One region of the Arthrobacter sp. UYNi723 genome, then DNA from elsewhere that is predicted to be linked to it. Evidence: predicted binding sites of a transcription regulator. Region 1 holds the regulator's gene; the other holds the start of a gene.
The links. Region 1 encodes Rex, which represses fermentation and respiration genes when NADH is low (regulators of the CRP and FNR family bind a similar motif). Its sites were predicted from a motif close to CTTGTGAANNNNTTCACAAG; they were not measured.

Region 1 (3,602 bases):
TTTTCGTCGCGTGCCAGCGGCTGTGCCTCGCCGTCGCTTAGACACGTCCGAAAGGCGCTCCTACGGTCGCTGAGCGACCTTCGTCCCGCGTTCGGCCGCGATGCGCTCCTACGCGAGGCGCAGCAGCTGGCGGGCCGGGTCCTAGATGCGGGGGCCGCGCATCCGGGAGTATCCGCGCCAGAGACCGTACACGGCGCCGCCGGCCGTTGCTGCCTTGAGCCCCAGGGTGGCGGCGCGGCGGCCGGAACGGAAGTCGTAGACCGGCCAGTTGTTGTCCCGCGCGTGGCGGCGGAGCCTGGCATCGGGGTTGATGGCTACCGGGTGCCCCACCAGGGACAGCAGCGGGATGTCATTGTATGAGTCGCTGTAGGCCCAGCACCGCTTGAGGTCCAGGTCTTCGGCGTGGGCCAGGGCCTGCACTGCCACTGCCTTGGCGGAACCGTGCAGGATGTCGCCCACCAGCCGGCCGGTGTACATGCCGTCGGCAACCTCGCCCACGGTGCCCAAGGCTCCGGTCAGGCCGAGCCTGGTGGAAATTACCGCGGCAACCTCGATGGGGGTTGCGGTAACCAGCCAGACCCGCCGGCCCACGCGGAGGTGCTGCTGCGCCAGTGCCTTGGCGCCGGGCCAGATCCTCGACGCGATCATTTCGTCGTAGACCTCTTCGCCCAGGGCCTTGACGTCTTCCACAGTGATTCCCGCGGCGAGGGTGAGGGCGGAGTCGCGGACAGCATGGACGTCGTCCATGTTCTCGCCGCGCGCCACAAATTTGAACTGCTTCCACGCGAACCCCGCAGCCTGCGTCAGGGTGAAGGCGCCGCGTTGGTGCATCTTGCGGGCAACGTGGAAGAGGCTGGCGCCCTTCATGAGGGTGTTATCGACGTCGAAGAAGGCGGCCTCGCCGGTCTGCATCAACGCATCCGGCTGGGTCACCACAGCGACGTACTTCTCCTCGGGCATGTCCACGAGTCTAGTCAATACTCGGTGGCCAGGATTTCAGTGCCAGCGTGAGTGCCAGTGCCCGCCCGGATACCCGCGTCGCCGTACGCCCGGCCGTCGGCCGCTGTCCTCTGCCCTGTTTTCCGCCCAGAAGGGCGATACGGTTAATGCATGGCTAAACCCGAGGTAGTCCTCATCACCAAAGCAGACTGTCACCTGTGCGCAGGGGCGCGCGACGCCGTCGGACGCGTTACTGCCTCGCTGGGACTCGGGTGGACGGAACAGCAGGTGGACGAGCTGCCGGAACTGCGTGAGCGGTATGCGGAGGAAATCCCCGTGGTCCTGGTGGATGGAATCCAACGCGATTTCTGGAAGATCGACGAAGCCCGGCTGGAGCGCGTCCTCCAACGCGCCATGGCCCAATAGGAAAGCGGCCTCGCAGAAATGACACCGGCTTTGTTGGCACCAGCGGCGGGGCTCTAGAGTGGAGTCACGACGCGATGGGATGGAGGGGATAGTGACTTCACTGGATTCATCTCCGCAGGCTGTCCAAGGTGCAGAAACTGGCCACAGTACACAGCCTGTCCACGGGGCACAGCCTGTCCACGGTACAGAGGCCGCCAAGCAAATACCGCCCGCAGCAGTGGCCCGGTTGACCATCTACCTGCGCGCCCTTAACACGCTGCTGTCCGACGGCGTCGAACGGGTATCTTCGGAATCGCTGGCGGAAGCGTCAGGCGTGAGCTCGTCAACCCTGCGCAAGGACCTTTCCTATGTGGGTTCCTACGGCACGCGCGGAGTGGGCTACGAAGTGCAGTACCTGAGCCGTCACATCTCCGCGGCCTTGGGACTGACCCACGACTGGAAGGTCGCCATTGTTGGCGCGGGTAACCTCGGCAAAGCCCTGGCCCGTTACGGCGGCTTCGAGTCCCGCGGTTTTGATGTGGTGGCAATTTTCGACGCCGACCAGATGGTGGTGGGCAATGAGGTGGGCTGGCTGCGCGTCAGCGACGCTGCGGACATGGAGGCCGTGTTGCAGCGGACGGGCGCCAACATGGTGGTCCTGGCACTTCCGGCCCACGTGGCGCAGGCCGTGTGCGACCGCGTGGTGGCGGCGGGTGTCCACAGCATCCTGAGCTTCGCCCCCGTTATGCTGCAGGTCCCCGAGGGCGTCAACCTCCGCAAGGTGGATATGGCCACCGAACTGCAGATCCTCGCCTATCACGCACAACGGGCGCAGACCCCGGACCAGACCGCCTAGTTCGTCGGCGGCTGATGGGGCCCACGCCCGTTAGGGTGTGGATGCGACTCGTTGGTGCTACTGCCCGTAGGGGTTTCCAGGCGTGGTGCCCGGGGCGCCGTACGGGTTAGCGAACGGCTGCTGCTTGCGGAAGTAAGGTGCCGCGGCCGGCAGGTAGAGCAGCACGATCGCTGCGATCCCGGCCAGCGTCCCCACGGTTCCAAGGCTCGGTGGTCCGAAGAGGCCGAAAATGGACAGTGCCGCGAAAACCGTACCGAGGATGCGGGCCCAGTTCTTGCCCTTACGGACGAAGAACGCCACCAGCGCGTACAACCCAGCGCCGATGATGGCGAAGACCACGAGCGACCCGGCGAGGACACCCTTGAAATCGTCGAAGGCAAACTCCGTGCCGGAAGCGCCACCGCTGCGCATGGCGTCTTCGAAGGCGCGGCGCATCGCCGGGTCATCGAGCATGCCAATGCCCATCAGCAGGCTGATGACATACACAACACCCGCGCCAATCAGCAGCCAGAACGAGATATTGACCAGCTGGGGAACCCCGTTGGATCCCGTGGCCTGCGGCTGCTCGGACGGGTACTGCGCGTAAGGGGACTGCCCGTACGGCTGCTGGCCATAGGGCGGAGGCGTGGGCTGGCCGAACTGCGGCGGGTTGTTCTGGCCATACTGCTGGGCGTTCTGCCCGTACCGGGGTGCCGGGGGAGTCTGCTGGCCATACTGCGGGGCGTTTTGCCCGTACTGTGGTGCCGGCGGTGTGGGCTGCCCGAACTGCGGGCTGTTCTCGCCGTAGCGGGGCGCTGGCGGCTGGTTGCCGGGCTCGGGCTCGTTCGGGACGGGAGGCGGGACAGGCGTGCTCATGAGCGGTCCTTTGCAGGTCGGATGTCAGTTCGGCTGCTGGGTGCAGTCCAACTGGCCTGCCCCCAGTACGGCTTACTTCCCACCGTACCCCCGGCGGGTGCCGCGGGGGATCATTCCGGAGAGGTATTCCCACAGAACTCAGCGGGGTCGCGCAAGACTGTGTTTCTACTGGATCCGGTCTACGCGCGGCCCTTGACGGCGTTGAACCAGGCCTGCGAGTTCGGCAGCCACATGAGCACCGTTGCCGCGGCGCTGATGAGGAAGCCCAGCCAGTTGTTGCCGATGCCTTGGCCCATGCCGCCGCCGCCCACGCTGCCGCCAAGCACGGCGAGCACCAGCGAAACGCCGGCCACGATGGTGAGCGCAAGGCGCGCCCATTCCTTGCCCTCCTTCATCTTCAGGACCAGGACAATCTGGGCCGCCGCCAGGGCCAGTGCCACCAGCACCAAAACGAGGACCACCGCAGCCAAGCCGGGTGCCACGACGAACAACGCCAGCGAGCCCAGCACCCCGAACAGGCCGCCAAGGACTCCCAGCATGCCGCCGA
Region 2 (3,602 bases), on a different contig from region 1:
CCGTCGCCAACGGTGAACTCGGCTCCGCCAAGATGGCCGTCCATGACGCCGAATCCGAGCTGAAGCGCGCCGAGGCCGACGTCGAACAGGTCGCCTCCCGCATCGAACGCGACGAAGCCCGGCTCAACAGCGGAACGGGGCTGTCAAAGGACCTCGTGGCCCTGCAGAAGGACATCGCGTCACTGAACAGGCGCCGCTCCGACCTTGAGGACGTGGAGCTGGAAGTTCTGGAACGCCTGGATTCCCTGCGCGAACGTCAGGCTGCCCAGCAGCTGATCGTGGACAACGTCCAGGGCTCGTTCGGCGGCATCCGCGCCGAACTCGATGAAGCCCTGGCCGAAGTGGCCGCTGAAGCGACCGTTGTCCGCGGCAAGCGCGCCGAATTCGCTGCAGGACTCGACGCCGGGATGCTGGCTGTCTACGAAAAGACGCTGGCAAAGCGGGGAGTGGGCGCCGCCCGGTTGTTCCACGGAACCTCTGAAGCCTCCGGCATGAAGTTGAGCCCCGGAGACCTCGCAGAGATCAAGGCCGCCGCCGAAGACGACATTGTGTTCTGCCCGGACTCCGGCGCCATCCTGGTGCGCTCCGCCGAGTGGAACACCCCCGCCCCAACTGCCTAGCAGACCATGTAAGTAGCGCTAACTGTCGTTTTGAACGTTCAAAACGACAGTTAGCGCTACCTAGTTGGGAAGGATGATGTTCAGCGCGTGCGGTTTCCGCGCTGAACCGTCAACCAACTCCGCGTCCCATTTTTCGCGAGTGGCCTTCAGCAGCTGTACCGGGGTCTGCGGGGCGTTGCCGCGGCGGGCCAGCAGGTGCCGTGCCAGCTCGCCGCGCGTGTGTTTCGCGAAGTGGCTGACCACCTTGCGTACACCGCTGACCTCGGTGAATACGTTGACGGCCACCGTCTGAGCCGGCGGCGGTGCCCATGCCGCGGCATACGTGCTGGAGCGGCAGTCCACGAGCAGATGCCCGGACACGGACTCCGCGAGGGCTTCCGAAAGCTGCGGCTTCCAGAACGAGGCGAGCCGGCCGACGTCGGGCAGTGCCGTTCCCATCGACAGCCGGTAGGCGGGCACACTGTCGGCGAAGCGGATGGCACCCCACAGTGCCGAGATCACCAGCACCGAAACATCGGCCTTCCGGCGCTGCGCAGGCGTCAAGGTTTTGTAGCCGAGGGCGTCGTACAGAACGCCCGAATAGATCTGGTGCGCAGGAGCCGCCGGTTCGGCGTGGAGCCGGGTGTTGCGTTCGACGTCGTCCTGCAGCGAGGCGCCGACCCCCAGCAGCGCGAGGGCATCCTCATGCGCACTCACCGTCCCCAGCGCTTCCAGGACCTTGGCCCGGTAGGAGTTGAGTTCGGGAAAACTCAGTGACGGCCAGTCGACGGCGGACCCGCGGACTGCGGGGGTCTTGCCTTCGGAGGGGGGAAGCAGAATCAGCACCGTACGATCCTACCGGCGACGGAGGGGCCTCCTTCCGGCGGTAGACTGGCTGCGGATGGGTTGACCAGGCGGCCGCGCGTCACGCAAGTGGCTCGAGGAACGTCCGGGCTCCGCAGGGCAGGGTGGTGGGTAACGCCCACTCGGGGTAACCCGCAGGCCAGTGCCACAGAGAACAGACCGCCTGCGTCTTCCGGCAACGGAAGCTCAGCAGGTAAGGGTGAAACGGTGGTGTAAGAGACCACCAGCTTCCCGGGTGACCGGGAAGGCTAGGTAAACCCCACCCGGAGCAAGGCCAGACAGGACACGTTTGAGGGCTGCCCGCCCGAGTGTCCGGGTAGGCCGCTGGAGGGCGTCGGCAACGGCGTCCGTAGATGGATGGCCGCTACTCCCGCGCTGGTAACGGCACGGGAGCACAGAACCCGGCGTATCGGTCAACCCATCCAACCACCACCCCGGGCACCGACCCGCCCCGCATGTGAGTGATTTCACGCCGGTTGCGGCGGTCCGTGGTGTCGCTCCAGCCTAGAATAGAGAGCGAACGTAGAAGTTCTGCCGCCGGGTCTGCGTTCGCAGCCGGTGGCTTTTCTTTACGCTTCTCCACGGCACCCGGGATGGACCGCATCCTGCCGGTGCTAGAGCCCCTGGACAACATCAGGTGGCCGCCAACCGCGTACGACGACGTATGCGGCTGAACCGAGGAAGGTAGTTCTGTGAGCCAGACGTCAGATTCTTGTCTTGATACGTGGATGGGCCGGGAGGCTCTCGCCGAGGCCATGATTCCGGTGATTGGCCGGCTGTACCGCGAAAACAACGTGGTGACCAGCATTCACGGCCGCAGCCTGATCAACAAGTCCACCATGAACATCCTCAAGGCGCACCGTTTCGCCCGCCGCATGAGCAACACCGAGCTCCTGCTCGAAGAGACCGCACCGCTGCTGAACATCCTGGCTCAGCTGGAACTTGGTGCGGCGGCCATCGACGTCGCCCGCCTGGCAGAGAAGTTCAAGGCAGAAGGCGACGGCGCCACCCTGGAAGAGTTCCTCCGCGCCGAGCTTGCCGAGGTAGTCGGCAAGCGTGGCGGCGATGACCGCACCAGCACCGACGTCGTGCTGTACGGCTTTGGCCGGATCGGCCGGCTGCTGGCGCGCCTGCTCATCGAAAAGGCAGGCGGCGGCCACGGCCTGCGCCTGCGCGCCATCGTGGTGCGCCGCGGCTCGGACAAGGACCTCACCAAGCGCGCCAGCCTTCTGCGCCGCGACTCGGTCCACGGCTCCTTCGAGGGAACCATCCGTGTGGACGAAGCCGCCAACACCATCACCGCGAACGGTGTCCAGGTCCAGGTCATCTACTCGGAGAACCCCGCCACGATCGACTACACCGCCTACGGCATCCACAACGCCCTGGTGGTGGACAACACGGGCCGCTGGCGCGACGCTGAGGGCCTGTCGCAGCACCTGCAGAGCAAGGGCGTTGCCCGTGTCCTCCTGACAGCGCCGGGCAAGGGCGAACTGAAGAACATTGTGCACGGCATCAACCACGGCACCATCGAGGACTCGGACCAGATTGTGTCCGCAGCCTCCTGCACCACCAACGCCATCACGCCGGTCCTGAAGGCCATCAACGACAAGTTCGGTGTGATCCACGGCCACGTGGAGACGGTCCACTCCTTCACCAACGACCAGAACCTGATCGATAACTTCCACAAGGGCGACCGCCGGGGCCGCTCCGCCGCGCTGAACATGGTCATCACGGAAACCGGAGCGGCCACCGCTGTGGCGAAGGCGCTTCCCGAGCTGCTGGGCAAGCTCACGGGAAGTTCCATCCGGGTCCCCACGCCGGACGTCTCGCTGGCGATCCTGAACCTGAGCCTGGAGAACGGAACCACCAAGGATGAGGTGAACGATTACCTGCGCCAGATGTCCCTGCATTCGGACCTGCGCAAGCAGATTGATTACATCGATTCACCCGAGGTTGTTTCCACGGACTTCGTTGGCTCGCGCCGTGCCGGCATCGTGGACGGTCTCGCCACGATCTCCAATGACAAGAACGTCATCCTCTACGTCTGGTACGACAACGAGTTCGGCTACAGCTGCCAGGTAGTCCGGGTCATGGAAGAGATGGCCGGCGTCAACCCGCCGTCCTTCCCCGCCAAGGAAG

Region 2: the regulator Rex is predicted to act here: its motif matches at 1,918-1,937, upstream of ACVWY0_RS15675 (glyceraldehyde-3-phosphate dehydrogenase).

Annotation. Positions count from the first base shown of each region.
Region 1 covers NZ_JBSRZM010000008.1:85,652-89,253, forward strand. The annotation lists gene ACVWY0_RS08505 (HAD family hydrolase) at 142-960, opposite strand; gene ACVWY0_RS08510 (glutaredoxin family protein) at 1,111-1,365, shown strand; gene ACVWY0_RS08515 (redox-sensing transcriptional repressor Rex) at 1,457-2,200, shown strand; gene ACVWY0_RS08520 (hypothetical protein) at 2,258-3,055, opposite strand; gene ACVWY0_RS08525 (hypothetical protein) at 3,235-3,602, opposite strand, start outside.
Region 2 covers NZ_JBSRZM010000021.1:10,871-14,472, forward strand. The annotation lists gene ACVWY0_RS15660 (zinc ribbon domain-containing protein) at 1-620, shown strand, start outside; gene ACVWY0_RS15665 (YaaA family protein) at 681-1,445, opposite strand; RNA gene rnpB (RNase P RNA component class A) at 1,502-1,888, shown strand; gene ACVWY0_RS15675 (glyceraldehyde-3-phosphate dehydrogenase) at 2,156-3,602, shown strand, end outside.